DNA from 3 places in the Pseudomonas sp. S09G 359 genome. Region 1 is predicted to be linked to each of the others. Evidence: predicted binding sites of a transcription regulator. Region 1 holds the regulator's gene; each other region holds the start of a gene.
The links. The regulator sigma-54, encoded in region 1, starts transcription at its own class of promoters, with help from an activator protein. The targets are predictions, from matches to a motif close to ANTGGCATNNANNTTGCTNT.
Positions count from the first base shown of each region.

Region 2: the regulator sigma-54 is predicted to act here: its motif matches at 2,331-2,350, upstream of flgB (flagellar basal body rod protein FlgB).
Region 3: the regulator sigma-54 is predicted to act here: its motif matches at 1,745-1,764, upstream of glnK (P-II family nitrogen regulator).

Region 1 covers NZ_CP025263.1:1,040,991-1,046,375, forward strand. The annotation lists gene rapZ (RNase adapter RapZ) at 1-419, opposite strand, end outside; gene ptsN (PTS IIA-like nitrogen regulatory protein PtsN) at 422-886, opposite strand; gene hpf (ribosome hibernation-promoting factor, HPF/YfiA family) at 897-1,202, opposite strand; gene CXQ82_RS04610 (RNA polymerase factor sigma-54) at 1,278-2,771, opposite strand; gene lptB (LPS export ABC transporter ATP-binding protein) at 2,968-3,693, opposite strand; gene lptA (lipopolysaccharide transport periplasmic protein LptA) at 3,693-4,226, opposite strand; gene lptC (LPS export ABC transporter periplasmic protein LptC) at 4,213-4,785, opposite strand; gene CXQ82_RS04630 (HAD family hydrolase) at 4,794-5,318, opposite strand; gene CXQ82_RS04635 (KpsF/GutQ family sugar-phosphate isomerase) at 5,319-5,385, opposite strand, start outside.
Region 2 covers NZ_CP025263.1:5,225,311-5,230,695, forward strand. The annotation lists gene flgE (flagellar hook protein FlgE) at 1-658, opposite strand, end outside; gene flgD (flagellar hook assembly protein FlgD) at 690-1,409, opposite strand; gene flgC (flagellar basal body rod protein FlgC) at 1,426-1,878, opposite strand; gene flgB (flagellar basal body rod protein FlgB) at 1,882-2,289, opposite strand; gene cheR (protein-glutamate O-methyltransferase CheR) at 2,536-3,363, opposite strand; gene CXQ82_RS23880 (chemotaxis protein CheV) at 3,406-4,338, opposite strand; gene flgA (flagellar basal body P-ring formation chaperone FlgA) at 4,432-5,196, shown strand; gene flgM (flagellar biosynthesis anti-sigma factor FlgM) at 5,338-5,385, shown strand, end outside.
Region 3 covers NZ_CP025263.1:6,541,175-6,546,559, reverse strand. The annotation lists gene CXQ82_RS30225 (YifB family Mg chelatase-like AAA ATPase) at 1-1,131, opposite strand, end outside; gene CXQ82_RS30220 (accessory factor UbiK family protein) at 1,286-1,549, opposite strand; gene glnK (P-II family nitrogen regulator) at 1,972-2,310, shown strand; gene CXQ82_RS30210 (ammonium transporter) at 2,345-3,682, shown strand; gene CXQ82_RS30205 (secondary thiamine-phosphate synthase enzyme YjbQ) at 3,893-4,318, shown strand; gene sutA (transcriptional regulator SutA) at 4,421-4,747, shown strand; gene CXQ82_RS30195 (HAD family hydrolase) at 4,956-5,385, opposite strand, start outside.

The DNA.
Region 1 (5,385 bases):
TTGATCTTGAGGTCGGCGAGGTCAATGATCGGCCCCAACAGCTTGGTTTCGTCTTCGATCGCTTCGGCGAGGGAGCGGTGAGGGCTGCTGAGGGGGTGACGGCGCCGGGTTTCGGAGAAGCGCTTGAGCAGCGTCTCTTCGTCGGCGTCCAGGTACAGCACGTCGCAATGAATGTGCTTGGCCCGCACTTCCTCGAGCAATTGCGGGAATCGCTCCAGGTGGCTGGGCAGGTTGCGGGCATCAATCGAAACGGCGACCAATGGTTGCGCCAGTTCGGTGTGGATCAACGCGCGTTCCGCCAATTCCGGCAGCAGGCCGGCAGGCAGGTTGTCGATGCAATAGAAACCGTTGTCCTCGAGAACATTGAGGGCGGTGCTTTTACCCGAGCCGGAGCGGCCGCTGACGATGATCAAACGCATGATTACTGCCCGTTTTGTTCATCCAGGACAACCTGATACAACGCCTCATTGCTGCTGGCACTGCGCAGTTTGTCGCGTACTTCCTTGCGGTCGAGCATGCTGGCGATCTGCCGGAGCAGTTCCAGGTGCGCATCGGTGGCAGCCTGTGGGACCAGCAGTACAAACAGCAGGTCGACCGGGGCACCGTCGATGGCGTCGAAATCGATGGGAGCGTCCAGGTGCAGCAGGGCGCTGACCGGTGTCTCGCAGCCTTTGAGGCGGCAGTGAGGAATGGCGATGCCGTTGCCAAAACCCGTGGAGCCGAGTTTTTCACGGGCAATCAGAGCCTCGTAGACATCTTGCATCTCCAGCTCAGGCACTTCGCGGCTGATCAGGTTGGCAATTTGCTCGAGGGCTTTCTTCTTGCTGCCGCCCGGCGCGTTCACGAGGGAACGGCCGGGGGTCAGGATGGTTTCAAGTCGGATCATGGGGGGAGAGTTAGCGACCTGTACCTTGCATCAGGTGCAGATTCTTTTCCTTATGCTTTATGAGTTGGCGGTCCAGCTTGTCGTAGAGCGAGTCAATCGCCGCGTACATGTCTTCATGTTCCGCATTGGCGACGAGCTTGGCATTCGGTACGTGCAGGGTGGCCTCGATTTTTTGCTTGAGCTTATCGACCTCCATGATGACCTGCACATTGGTGATCTTGTCAAAATGCCCCGCAAGCTTGTTCAGCTTGCTCTCGGTGTACTCACGCAGGGGTTTGGTGACTTCCAGCTGGTGTCCACTGATGTTGACTTGCATACAGCTTCTCCTTCGTTGCCAGTGCATAAAGCGGTGGGCAGGAATACCCACCACTGGAACGCTGTGGCCCGCCCGTCACATCAAACGCTTACGCTCGCTGGAAGGCGCGATCCCGAGGGACTCGCGGTACTTGGCGACGGTTCGACGGGCGACCTGAATGCCTTGTGCCTCCAGTAAACCAGCGATCTTGCTGTCACTCAACGGCTTTTTCTGATTTTCCGCGGCAACCAGTTTTTTGATGATCGCGCGGATCGCCGTGGACGAGCATTCACCGCCTTCGGAGGTGCTTACATGGCTGGAGAAAAAGTATTTCAGTTCATAAATACCCCGTGGGGTATGCATGAATTTCTGCGTGGTCACCCGGGAAATCGTCGATTCGTGCATGCCTACCGCCTCGGCAATATCGTGCAGAACCAGCGGTTTCATCGCTTCGTCGCCGTATTCCAGGAAGCCGCGCTGATGCTCGACGATCTGGGTGGCGACTTTCATCAGGGTTTCGTTGCGGCTTTGCAGGCTCTTGATGAACCAGCGTGCTTCCTGCAACTGGTTGCGCATGAAGGTGTTGTCGGCGCTGGTGTCGGCGCGGCGTACGAAACCGGCATATTGCGGGTTGACCCGCAGGCGTGGCACCGATTCCTGATTCAGCTCCACCAACCAGCGCTCGTTGTCCTTGCGCACGATGACGTCGGGGACGACGTATTCGGCTTCGCTGGACTCGATCTGCGAACCTGGGCGTGGATTGAGGCTTTGCACCAGCTCGATGACCTGGCGCAGGTCGTCTTCCTTGAGCTTCATGCGGCGCATCAGCTGGCTGTAGTCGCGGCTGCCGAGCAAATCGATGTAGTCGGTGACCAGGCGCTGGGCCTCGGCCAGCCAAGGGGTCTTGGCGGGCAGCTGGCGCAGTTGCAGCAGCAGGCATTCGCTGAGGGAGCGGGCGCCGATGCCGGCAGGCTCGAACTGCTGGATGCGGTGCAGGACGGCTTCGATCTCGTCCAGCTCGATGTCGAGTTCCGGATCGAAGGCTTCAAGGATCTCTTCGAGCGTCTCGTCCAGATAACCCTGGTTGTTGATGCAGTCGATCAGGGTGACGGCGATCAGGCGATCGGTATCCGACATCGGCGCCAGGTTCAGTTGCCACAGCAAATGGCTCTGCAGGCTTTCGCCGGCGGAGGTACGGGTGGTGAAGTCCCACTCGTCGTCATCATTGCTCGGCAGGCTGCTGGCGCTGGTCTGGTAGACGTCTTCCCAGGCGGTGTCCACCGGGAGTTCGTTGGGAATGCGTTCGTTCCAGTCGCCTTCCTCGAGGTTATCCACCGTGGGGGCGGTTTCCTGGTAGGACGGTTCCTGCACGTCGGGGTTGGGTTTTTGCTCGATGTTGTCGGCCAGCGGGTCTGCATTATCGAAGTCGTCGCCTTCTTCCTGGCGTTCGAGCATCGGATTGGACTCCAGGGCCTCCTGGATTTCCTGTTGCAGGTCCAGGGTCGACAATTGGAGCAGGCGGATGGCCTGTTGCAGCTGCGGTGTCATCGTCAGCTGCTGGCCCATTCTCAGGACTAGCGATGGTTTCATGGCAGGGGCTTAACACCTTATTCGCCGGCGCAATGCGCCATCCACGACAGGGCGCGTGAGCGCCAAACATAAGCAAATTATATGCCTGATATCGGGGGCTTTGCCTAGAGCGCGGTAACAATAAAAATCCGGAGGTTTTCATTGACTCCCGCGCTTCGGGCAAACGACCTGCCACCGCCAGTTTCTACAGGCAGGTTTACAGGCGGAACTCGTGACCCAGGTACACTTCCTTGACCAGTTCGTTGGCCAGGATAGTGGCGGAATCGCCTTCGGCGATCAGCTGGCCATCGTTGACGATATACGCGGTTTCGCAGATATCGAGAGTCTCGCGCACGTTGTGGTCGGTGATCAGTACACCGATACCCTTGGCCTTGAGGTGATGGATGATCTGCTTGATGTCGCCGACCGAGATCGGGTCGACGCCGGCAAACGGTTCATCCAGCAGGATGAACTTGGGTGCAGTGGCCAGGGCTCGGGCGATCTCCACACGGCGACGTTCACCACCGGACAGGCTCATGCCCAGGTTGTCGCGAATGTGGTTGATATGGAATTCCTGCAACAGGCTTTCCAGCTCCTTGCGGCGGCCATCGCGGTCGAGTTCCTTGCGGGTCTCGAGAATCGCCATGATGTTGTCGGCTACCGACAGTTTGCGGAAGATCGACGCTTCTTGCGGAAGATAGCCGATACCGGCACGGGCGCGGCCGTGCATGGGCTGGTGGCTGACGTCCAGGTCGTCGATCAGGACGCGACCCTGGTCCGCCTGGACCAGGCCGACGATCATGTAGAAGCAAGTGGTCTTGCCGGCGCCGTTGGGGCCGAGCAAGCCGACGATCTGGCCGCTGTCGATCGACAGGCTGACGTCGCGCACGACCTGACGGCTTTTATAGGCCTTGGCCAGATGCTGGGCTTTCAGGGTTGCCATTACTCGGCCTTCTTCTTCGGCTGGATAACCATGTCGATGCGTGGACGTGGCGCGGTGACCTTGGAGCCATTGGCGCGACCGGCGTTAGCGATCTGTTTCACGGTGTCATAGGTGATTTTTTCACCTTCCGTGGAGTTGCCGTCGGGGCTCAGTACCTTGGCCTGGTCGATCAGCACGATGCGGTTCTGCTGGGCGTGGTACTGGATAGTCTTGCCGTAGCCCTTCATCGGGCCGGTATCGGCAGCGGACTGCTTCTGTTCGAAGTAAGCCAGGTTGCCTACCGAGGTCACGACGTCGATGTCACCGTTTTGGGTGCGCGTCAGTGTCACGGTATTACCGGTGATCTTCATCGACCCTTGGGTGATGATCACGCCGCCGGTGTAGGTGGCAACACCTTGCTTGTCATCCAGCTGCGCATCGTCAGCCGAGATGTGGATCGGTTGCTGGCTATCGTTCGGCAGAGCCCAGGCGCTCACGCTTCCCAGTGCTGCGCCCAGACCGAGCAAAATAGGGAGAGTTTTAACGAGCCTCATACTGTCCTCTTACGTTCGATAGCAGGTGTATCCTGCTTTCTTTCAAATACGCTTTCATTCCCTTGCCAGTCGATACACCGCCAGCGCCGTCGATTCTAACGTCTTGCTCGGTCTGCGCATATTGCTTCTGCGGGAATACGGTCATGCGACTGCTGGTAATCACCGTGTCGCGGTTTTTTGCATCAGTGCGCGCAACGCGTACCGAATCGATCAGCTCCACCTCGGTGCCGTCCGGGTTGACCTCGCCACGTTTGCTGGTGACGTGCCATGGGAACTCGGTGCCGCGGTAGATGTTTATGTCCGGGTTGGTCAGCAGGGTGACCTCGGTGGCCTTCAAATGCTCGACCTTGTCCGATGTCATCTCGTACTGCACCTTGCCGTCGGGCAGGAACTGCACGCTCTTGGCGTTGATCGCGTAGTAGTCGATAGCCCCTTCGTCAACCTGCGCAGCAGGCTGGTCGAGGAAGCGCTCAGGGCTGATATTCCAGTAGCCCACCGCGAGAAACAGCGCGGCGATGACCCCGAATAGCAGGAAGTTGCGAATCTTTTTGCTCAGCATAAAACGCTCTATAAGTAGGCGGCGTGGGCCGCTTCAAGGCTGCCCTGGGCACGCAGAATCAGCTCGCAGAACTCGCGGGCGGCGCCTTCGCCACCGCGTGCAGTGGTGATGCCATGGGCGTGCTCGCGAACAAACGCTGCAGCATTGGCGACGGCCATGCCCAGGCCGACTCGGCGAATGACCGGCAGGTCGGGCAGGTCGTCGCCCAAATAAGCAACCTGCTCATAGCTTAGGTTGAGTTGGCCAAGAAGCTCGTCAAGAACCACCAGTTTATCCTCACGGCCCTGATACAGGTGAGGAATCCCCAGGTTTTGTGCGCGGCGTTCCACAACGGGGGTTTTTCTGCCGCTGATAATCGCTGTTTGCACGCCCGCCGCCATCAGCATCTTGATGCCCTGGCCGTCGAGGGTGTTGAACGTCTTGAACTCGCTGCCATCCTCGAGGAAATACAGGCGGCCGTCGGTCAGCACGCCGTCAACGTCGAAAATCGCCAGCTTGATGTTTTTGCCGCGTTGCATCAGGTCGCTGGTCATTTACATCACTCCCGCACGCAGCAAGTCGTGCATGTTCAGGGCGCCAATCGGGTAGTCGTTGCCATCG
Region 2 (5,385 bases), 2.6 Mb from region 1:
TGTACGACTTCCACTCGTTGGCGTCGCTTTTCACCATGTACTGCACCATGGAGTGCGAGTTGCCCTGGTCGTCATACAGCGTGGTGCTGTACTGGGTGGTGAAGGTACTGGTATCAGACGGGTTGAACGCTTTGGTGGTCTGATCGATCACCAGCTCCGAGGAGTTCAGGTTGCTGGTGGAGTCGACTTTGGTGGACGCCTTGGGTGGCAGGTTCGCCAGGTTCAGTTGCAGGTCAACCAGCCCACCCTTGATGATCTTGCCGTCGTCGTCCGCGGCGTAGCCTTGCAGGCGCGAAGTACCGGTGTTGTTGGTGATGTAGCCGTCTTTATCCGCACGGAAAGCACCGCTGCGGGTGTACTCCAGCGAACCGTCGCTGCCTTTCTGTACGAAGAAGCCACCGCCCTGGATCGCCATGTCCAGAATGCCGCCGCTGCCATTGACGTCACCTTGGGTGAACTGCTGGGACACCGCCGCCAGGTTCACACCGTTACCGATGCTGTTCTGGCCGGTACCCAGCTTGGACGCGGCGTAGATGTCGGCAAATTCCGCACGCGACGATTTAAAGCCTGTGGTCGCGACGTTGGCGATGTTGTTGCCGGTCACGTCCAGTTGTTTGTTGGCCGCATAGAGACCGCTAAGGCCGATATTAAAAGACATGTTTCTCTCCTTCTGCCGTATTTAGCCGGCTCTATGTACCGATAGTCTGAATTTGCGACAGCTTGACGCTGCCCATGCCGCCCGCGAGGTTCAGCACCATTTCGCCGCCGGTCTTGCTCAATGTCACGCTGGTCACCGTGGCTGGCAGCGAAGTTGCCAGGGCCACGGCGTCGCCTTTGTCATTCTTGGTGGTGGCCGCGAAGGTATAGGTGCCGGCTGGGGCAACCTCACCCGCGTCGTTCTTGCCATCCCAGATGAAGTCGGAAGTACCGGCGCTTTGGGCACCCAGGTCGAGGGTGCGTACTACATTGCCGTTCGCGTCGGTGATCTTTACCGTGACGTTGCCGGTCGCAGCCGTTACCGCCACCGAACCGGTCATGCTCTTGCTCGTGTCCACCAGGGCCTTGTCGGTCTGGGTGATGATCGAACGGCCTACCAGCGACGACGCCTGCAACGCTTGCGAAGAGCTGAAGTTGCTGGAGATGGCATTCACCGAGTCATTCAGGGTGTTGATGCCTTCCAGGCTACTGAACTGCGCCAGCTGGGCCACGAACGCACCGTTGTCCTGAGGCGACAGTGGGTCCTGGTTCTTCAGCTGGGTGACCAGCAGTTGCAGGAACGCATCTTTGCCCAGCGACTGATTGCCGGTGGCAGCCGTGGAAACGCTGGACACGTTATCTGTCGCGGTCTTGACCTTAGTGTTGAAAAGGTCCTGGACTGCCGTGTTGGTAGAAGTATCAACGATGGCCATTATTTGGCGCCCCTTATCACTGACCCAGGGTCAGGACCTTCTGCATCATGGTTTTGGCGGTGTTCATCATTTCCGCGTTGGTCTGGAACGAGCGGCTGGCGGAGATCATGTCAGCCATTTCCTCGACCACGTTGACGTTCGGGTAGTACACGTAGCCTTTTTCGTTCGCCGCCGGATGGTTCGGCTCGTAGCGGGCTTCCAGATTGCTCTGGTCCTCAACTACGCCGAGTACCTGCACGCCTTGGCCTGCCGCATCCTGGTTCTGGAACAGCGAACTGCCGCTGCCGCTTTGACCCGCCTGGCCTTCCTGAAACATGGTGGCGAACACCGGGTGGCGGGCACGGTAGGTCTGGTCAATGCTCGAAGACACGGTCTCGGCGTTGGCGATGTTACTGGCGACGGTGTTCAAGCGCGTGGTCTGCGCGCTCATGCCACTGCCGGCAATATTAAAAACACTGGCTAGGGACATGGCTTATTCTCCACGCAGGGCTGACATCAGCCCTTTGAATTTGCTGTTGAGCAGGGTAAAGCTGGCCTGGAAGTTCACCGAGTTCTCGGCATAGGCCGATTGCTCCAGCTGGGCGTCCACGGTGTTCTGGTCGATCGACGGCTGCATCGGGGTGCGATACAGCAGCGACTCATCACCACTGCTCAGGCCTTGCGCTTCAATATGACGGCTGTTGGTCATGTTCAAGGCGAAGGTGCCGTTCTTGGTTTTGTCCTGCTGTGCGGCTAGCACGGCGGAGAAGTCCAGGTCCCGAGCCTTGTAGTTCGGGGTGTCGGCGTTGGCAATGTTGTTGGCCAGGACTTCAGCGCGCTGGGCGCGGAAGCCCAGGGCTTGTTCGTGGATACCGAGCGCTTTATCGAAGCTGATGCTCATGGCGGAAACCTTTAGGCTGACCTGCTTTTCGTAACAAGGTCATAGCAAGGCGCATGCCAGTTTTCGCGAGGCCCGTATTTCAAGGGTTTGCGGGATATTTGCCGGCGGCAATGCCAGAAAAGCGGCAAGCGGTTTCCGCGTGGCGCCAGTAAAGCGGCAATGGGCATTGCCGCTCTGTTGAAATTTGCCGCAGAAAAAAATGTGGGAGGGGGCAAGCCCCCTCCCACATTGTTGACCGAGTACGGCTTATTTCGCCTGGTAAATAATCCCCGGGCTGCACTGCACCATCTGGTAGTGATCCGGCAAGCCGTTCAGCGCTTCGGAAGCACCGAGGAACAGGTAGCCACCGCGCTTGAGCGTGCCATGGATGCGCAGCAGGATGTCCTTCTTCACCTCGGCCGAGAAGTAGATCAGCACGTTGCGGCAGAACACCATGTCGAACTTGCCCAGGCTGGCGTAGCTGTCGAGCAGGTTGAACGAGCGAAACTCCACACGGCTCTTGATCGGCGCCTTGACCGCCCAACGCCCCGCCCCTTTCGGATCGAAGTAACGTTGCAGGCGCTCCTGGGACAAACCACGGCCCAAGGCCAGGCTGTCGTACTCGCCGGTCTTGCAGTTGGTGAGCATGGTGCCGGACAGGTCGGTGGCAACGATTTGCGCGCCGGCCTTGAGCTGGCCCATGTTGGTCCGCTCGAACTCATCGATGGACATCGAGATCGAATACGGCTCCTGCCCCGAGGAACACGCCGCCGACCAGATTCGCAGGCGCTGGCCCGGGCTGGCCTTGATGGCTTCCGGCAGCACCTTGCTCTTGAGCACTTCAAACGGGTAGGTGTCACGAAACCACAGGGTTTCGTTGGTGGTCATGGCATCGACCACCATTTCCTTGAGCCCACTGCGCGGCTGGCCCTGAATACGCTGGACCAGCTCGCCCAAGGACTTGATGCCCTGCTGTTCCATCAGTTTGTTGAGACGGCTGGATACCAGGTACTGCTTGTTTTCACCGAGCAATATGCCACAGGCTTTTTCCAGGAAGACCCGGAACTGTTCGAAATCCAAATTACCCGTAGACAATGATACCGCCTCTTAAATCGTGTGACCGCCAGGGAAAACCCCTTAGCCGTGATCTGCTGCCTTGATCCGGTCGACTACCCGGTTTGCCAGGTCATCAGGACGGAATTTGGCCAGAAAGTCATCGGCACCGACTTTCTTGACCATCGCCTGATTGAATACACCCGACAATGAAGTATGCAGGATGATATGCAATTTTTGCATGCGTGGGTCGTTGCGTATCTCGGCCGTGAGGGTGTAGCCATCCATTTCCGGCATCTCGATGTCGGAGATCATCATCAAGAATTCTTCTTCCGGCTTCTTGCCGTCATCCACCAGCTTGCGCAGGTAATCCAACGCCTGGCGGCCATCATTGAGGGCCACCACTTCCACACCGACGGTTTGCAGGCAACGGGTCACCTGCTTGCGCGCCACCGAGGAGTCATCCACGGTCAGCACCCGCAGGGAGATCGCCTTGTGCGCCGTTTCGGCATCCACCACACCCACGGAAATCGATTCCGAGGTGGGCGCCACTTCGGCGAGGATCTTCTCTACGTCGATGATTTCCACCAACTGGTTATCCACTCGCGTCACCGCCGTGAGGTAGTGATCACGGCCGGTGCCCTTGGGCGGCGGATGGATCTCTTCCCAGTTCATGTTGACGATGCGTTCCACCGAGCGCACCAGGAAACCCTGGGTCTTGGTGTTGTATTCGGTAATGATGACAAACGGGTTCTCACGGTCCTGCAACGGAGCCGAACCGGTGGCCAGGGCCAGGTCGAGAATCGGGATGGTCGCACCACGGATGCTGGCAACGCCACACACCACCGGGCTGGACTTGGGCATGATCGTCAGCTTGGGGCATTGCAGCACTTCCCGCACCTTGAACACGTTGATGCCATACAGCTGCTTGCCATCCAGGCGAAAAAGCAACAACTCCAGGCGATTCTGCCCTACCAGCTGTGTGCGCTGGTTTACTGAATCCATTACACCTGCCATGCCTTTACTCCTACGCTAAAACCTTTGGCCTATTACCTATAGGGCAGACGCGCACCCAACACTAAACGGCACGAGCTTTGCAATTTACCGATCATGGACATTAAAACGACAGTTTCCCGACGCCTACGATTCCCACAGTACCGCAGATTGCTCTGCGCCTGCGTGGCGCTGCTGGCTGCAAGCCTGGGAGCCGCGGCCCGCGCAGACAACGTCACCTTGCCTGATCTACTTATCGGCGTCACCCAAGGCTTTCTTGAGTTCACTGTAGAAGATTATCTGGCGACCACCCAGACGCCTGGGCGTTATGAAATCCAGGTCAGCCAGTTGGACCCTCGCTTGCGCATGCCCATGTGCGACAAGGAATTGACAGCCACCCTGGAAAGCCCGGCCCAGCCGATCGGCCGCGTGACCGTAAAGGTACGCTGTGATGGCGCCTCGCCCTGGACGGTGTTCGTGCCGGCGCAGGTCAAACTGTTTCGCGACGTAGTGGTGGTTGCGCGCCCGCTGAAACGCACCGGCATCATCGGTTTCGAGGATGTTGTACTGCGCGAACGCGACATCAGCATGATCAGCCAGGGCTACCTGACGTCCCTCGACCAGGCCGTTGGGCAGAAATTAACCCGACCAGTGGTCACAGACCAGGTCATCACCTTGGTGCATCTTGAGCAGGCCGAAGTGATTCGCAAGGGCGACCAGGTGGTGATTTCCGCCAGCAGCGGCGCGCTGAACGTAAAGATGCCGGGTGAAGCGCTTTCCAACGGCGGCATGAGCGAACAGATCCGGGTCAAGAACCTCAACTCCAATCGCGTGATCAAGGCGCGGGTCACAGCGCCTGGCCAAGTGGAGGTGGCCTTATAGACCACTGGTATCAGACGCCGGCTTTTCCTACACTGTCGACTGGGCGCCGGCCTGTGCAGTTTATTGTCAATTGCGCCTAAAGTTTGTCCGGGTATGGCCGAAAACATGGCAAGCGTCCAAATACCCAGAGGTTTTTTTATCATGGTCATCGATTTCAGTCGTTTAAATAACACCCCGGCCACGTCGGGC
Region 3 (5,385 bases), 1.3 Mb from region 1:
CAACGGTCCGGAGAGTTTGTTGCGATAGCGCTGGATCTGCTCCGGCGTACAGCGACAACGCCCGCTGGGTTCGCCGAGGTAACCGCAAGGGCAGGGGTTCATCGCCGCGACCAGTTGAAAGCGTGCGGGGAAGCTCACTCGGTCGCGCGCCCGGGAAATCACAATATGGCCGGATTCCAGAGGTTCGCGCAGCACCTCCAGTACCTTGCGATCAAACTCCGGCAGCTCATCCAGAAACAGCACGCCGTGATGGGCCAGGGTGATTTCCCCTGGCTGCGGTTTCGAGCCGCCGCCCACCAGCGCCGGGCCCGAGGCCGAATGATGTGGCTGGCGAAACGGCCGATGGGGCCAATGGCTCAAGGGCGCCAGGCTGACCACGGACTGAATCGCCGCGACTTCAAGGGCTTCCTGCTCGCTCAATGGCGGCAGTAACCCGGGCAGGCGGCTGGCGAGCAAGGTCTTGCCGGTGCCGGGTGGGCCGCTGAACAAAAGGTTGTGCGCGCCTGCGGCAGCAATCAGCAAGGCGCGCTTGGCCGCGATCTGGCCCTGCACTTCACTCAGGTCCGGGTAGGGCTTGTTCAAAAACAGTAAGCCATCGGACTTGTAGGGCTCAATCGGCACATGCCCATTCAGGTGTGCCACCACCTGCAGCAGGTGATCCACGGCGATCACCTTCAAGCCTGACGCCAGGCACGCTTCCTCGGCATTCGCCCGAGGCACTATCACGGTGCGCCCGGCCTTGCGTGCCGCCAACGCGGCCGGCAATACGCCTTTGACCGCACGCACTTCACCGGACAAGGCCAGTTCGCCCAGGCATTCCACGTCGTCGAGCATCAACGCTGGCACCTGCACACTCGCGGCCAGGATCCCCAGGGCAATCGCCAGGTCAAAACGCCCGCCGTCCTTGGGCAGGTCGGCGGGCGCGAGGTTGAGCGTGATGCGGCGTGATGGATATTGCAGGGCCGAGTTGAGAATGGCGCTGCGCACGCGGTCCTTGCTTTCCTTGACGGCGGTTTCCGGCAGGCCCACCAGCGTCAGGGACGGCAGACCATTGGCCATATGCACTTCGACGGTGACGGCAGGGGCTTCGACGCCGATCTGGGCGCGGCTGTGGACGATGGCGAGAGACATGCTCGTTCCTTGAAAGGGAGGGCCGCTTCCTGCGGTATTTCAAGGGTAGACGAGGGTTGAAGCGATCGATGCGGGGAGGTTTTACAGAACGTATCCAACCAGCGACACAGCGCAAATGTGGGAGCTGGCAAGCCAGCTCCCACAGGGGTCGCGTTTATTCAGCCGATGTCGGCGCCAACCGCGCTTCCAACTCCGCCACCTTCGCCTCCAGGCTCTCCAACCGTGCACGGGTGCGGGCCAGGACGACCATCTGGCTATCGAATTCTTCGCGGCTCACCAGGTCGAGCTTGCTGAAGCCACTTTGCAGCAGTGCCTTGAACTGGCTTTCGATTTCATTGCGGGGCAGCGGGGTGTCGCCGCTGAACAGGCGAGAGGCGTGGCCGCTCAGGGCGTCGAGGAGGTCTTTGGGCGCGAGCATGGGAAACATTCCGGAAAAACTGTTGGCGGGCAGTGTATCACGCAGCGTCTATAGTCTTTTCCAAGGCCCTGTACGCACGCTTTTCGCGCATGGGGCTGGGCGCGGTCGCACTGTTTTCGTGCGCATTGTGGCCGCGAATCCGCCCCGCAGGTGCGCATAGGTGGGCAAAGGACTGATTTCAGTGATTTTTACGGAGCTGGCAAGGTTTCTGCTTAGACGATCATGACCCATGCACTGATGCAGTCGCTGTGACGAATGCAGTGCGCCGACGGATCAGGGGTACAGGTTTCGTCATCAGTGGTTCGCTGGCGTCGCAACGGCAACTGCGCTGCGACGACGCGTTACAAAGCCAGGCACTGCGCTTAGACTTGAGACGGGTTTGTTTTCCTGGGGCAAGTCCACCAATTCGGGAGAGAGTTTTCATGAAGCTAGTCACTGCCATCATCAAGCCGTTCAAGTTGGACGATGTACGCGAGTCGTTGTCCGAAATCGGCGTGCAGGGCATTACCGTTACTGAGGTCAAAGGCTTCGGTCGGCAGAAGGGTCACACCGAGCTGTATCGCGGCGCGGAATACGTAGTCGATTTCCTGCCGAAGGTGAAGATTGATGTCGCCATCGACGACAAGGATCTTGATCGGGTTATCGAGGCGATAACCAAGGCCGCCAACACCGGCAAGATCGGTGACGGCAAGATCTTCGTGGTCAATCTGGAACAGGCTATTCGCATCCGTACCGGCGAAACCGATACTGACGCAATCTAAGCCGCCAAACCCCAACGCCCCAGGAGAAAACAATATGACTCTGCGTAAATTCGCAGGGCTCGGAGCCCTGCTGTCCATCGTAATGCCAAGCCTGGCCATGGCGGCAGACGAAGTGGCTGCTCCAGTCCTCAATTCCGGCGACACCGCATGGATGCTGACATCCACGGCGCTGGTGCTGTTCATGACCATTCCAGGCCTGGCGCTGTTCTACGGCGGCATGGTGCGTTCCAAAAACATTCTTTCCGTGATGATGCAATGTTTCGCCATCACCGGCCTGATCACCATCCTGTGGTTCGTCTACGGCTACAGCATGGCGTTCGACACTACCGGGATGGAAGCAGGCGTCGTCAACTTCAACTCGTTCGTGGGCGGCTTGTCCAAGCTGTTCCTGTCGGGTGTGACCCCGGCGAGCATCACAGGTCCAGCGGCATTGTTCCCTGAGGCCGTGTTCGTCACCTTCCAGATGACCTTCGCCATCATCACCCCGGCGCTGATCGTCGGCGCCTTCGCCGAGCGTATGAAGTTCTCCGCGATGCTGATCTTCATGGCCGTCTGGTTCACCCTGGTCTACGCACCGATTGCCCACATGGTCTGGGGCGGTCCAGGTTCTTTGCTGGGCGACTGGGGCGTGCTGGACTTCGCTGGCGGCACCGTGGTGCACATCAACGCCGGTGTGGCTGGCCTGGTGGCGTGCATCGTGCTCGGCAAGCGTAAAGGCTTCCCGACCACCCCGATGGCGCCTCACAACCTGGGTTACACCCTGGTGGGTGCGGCAATGCTGTGGGTTGGCTGGTTCGGCTTCAACGCCGGTTCTGCTGCGGCGGCCAACGGCACTGCCGGTATGGCAATGCTGGTGACTCAGATCGCAACCGCTGCTGCTGCACTGGGCTGGATGTTCGCCGAGTGGGTCACCCACGGTAAGCCAAGCGCACTGGGCATCGCCTCGGGTGTGGTTGCCGGCCTGGTTGCCATTACCCCGGCCGCTGGCACCGTAGGCCCGATGGGCGCCCTGGTGATCGGCCTGGTCGCCGGTGTGATCTGCTTCTTCTGCGCCACCAGCCTCAAGCGCAAGCTGGGCTACGACGACTCCCTGGACGCGTTCGGCGTGCACGGTATCGGCGGTATCGTCGGTGCGATCCTCACCGGTGTGTTCGCAGCCCCTGCACTTGGCGGCTTCGGCACCGTGACTGACGTGGCGGCACAGGTCTGGATCCAGGCCAAAGGCGTCGGCTTCACCGTGATCTACACGGCGATCGTGACCTTCATCATCCTCAAGGTGCTGGACATGGTCATGGGCCTGCGGGTTACCGAGGAAGAAGAGGCGGTCGGCCTCGACCTGGCGCAACACAACGAACGCGGCTACAACTTGTAAGTACGCGAAAAAAAATGCCCGGCTTGCCGGGCATTTTTTTGTCTGGTGTTTGTCAGTCGTAGGACGTTGTACCGGTTTTCGCGCTGAGTTTGTGATCGGGCGCACACGGTACTTTTCAGCATGCGAATGTCTTACAGGCATGTAGGCGTATTCGACACTTTGTTTTTTCCCAGAGCGCGCTAGAATGCGCGCCGATGGGCGGAGAACTGTATGTGGCAACAGACCCTGATTACCCTGCGGGCCAAGCCCCGGGGCTTTCACCTGGTGACAGACGAGTTACTGGCCGGCTTGCCTGAGTTGAAGGCGTGTCGTGTGGGCCTGTTGCATCTGTGGCTGCAGCACACCTCGGCCTCGTTGACCGTCAACGAGAATGCCGATCCGGCGGTTCGTCGTGACTTCGAGCGTTTCTTCAATTCGCTGGTGCCGCAAGGCCAGGCCGGATTCGAGCACAACGACGAAGGCCCGGATGATCTGCCGGCGCACTTCAAGGCCAGCCTCCTGGGCTGTCAGCTGAGTTTGCCGGTGAAGGCCGGCCGTTTGGCGATGGGGACCTGGCAAGGGGTTTATCTAGGCGAGCACCGTGATCATGGCGGTGCTCGTAAAGTCCTCGCCACCTTGCACGGTGATGGGGCATAAGCCACTGGAAATCCTGTGGATGTTGATTTTCTTCCGGCAACCTCGACAGAGGGTGAAGCTGGGCTATAACTAATCTGCTTTTCGCAAGTCATGAGGTAGAACATGAGCGACGATGATCTGGAAAACGACGAACTGGAAGTAGGTGACGAAGACGACACCGAAGAAGGTCTTGAAGCGGCGGCGGAAGACGTTGCTGACGACGACGGTGGCGATGACGCGCCTGCCCCGGCTGCCAAAGGCAAGGCCAAGGCTGCTGTGTCGGTAGATGAATTGCCGAGCGTTGAGGCCAAGAACAAAGAGCGCGATGCGCTGGCCCGTGCGATGGAAGAATTCCTCGCTAAAGGCGGCAAAGTGCAGGAAGTCGAGGCCAACGTGGTGGCAGACCCACCGAAGAAGCCGGATAACAAGTACGGCAGCCGACCTATCTGAGGTCAGCCACCTGCTTGCTGAGAGAGCCCGCCGTCGCTGCGGGCTTTTTCATGGGTGGAATAAATTCCTCCAAGCTACTGCGGATCAAATGTGGGAGGGGGCTTGCCCCCGATGGCAGTGGGTCAGCCAGTACATCAGGTGACTGATACACCGCTATCGGGGGCAAGCCCCCTCCCACATTTGGATATTCAGTGTTGCTGCTGCAGTGTTACTGCCAGTTGCGAAGCAATTCCGGCAACTCCGTCAGGCTGCGGATCTGTGCATCTGGATGTTTGTCTCCTTCCCACACCTTACCCGTCGGGTTGAACCACACCGCCCGCAGCCCCGCCGCTTGTGCTCCGGCAATGTCATCGCCTGGGTGATCGCCGATGTGCACCGCCGCACTGGCATCCACTCCGCCGCGTTGCAACGCTTCCTGAAACAATCGCGCATCCGGCTTGGCGATGCCGATATCTTCGGCCCGCAGGGCAAAGTGGAAGTAATCCGCCAGCCCTACGCGCTGTACATCGGCGTTGCCATTGGTGATGACCCCCAGCAGGAAATGTTCGCGCAGGGCCTGCAGCATCGGCTCGGCCTCGGGGAACACGCTGATCTGGTGACGCGCGTGAATGAACGCCTCGAAGCACACATCGGCCATT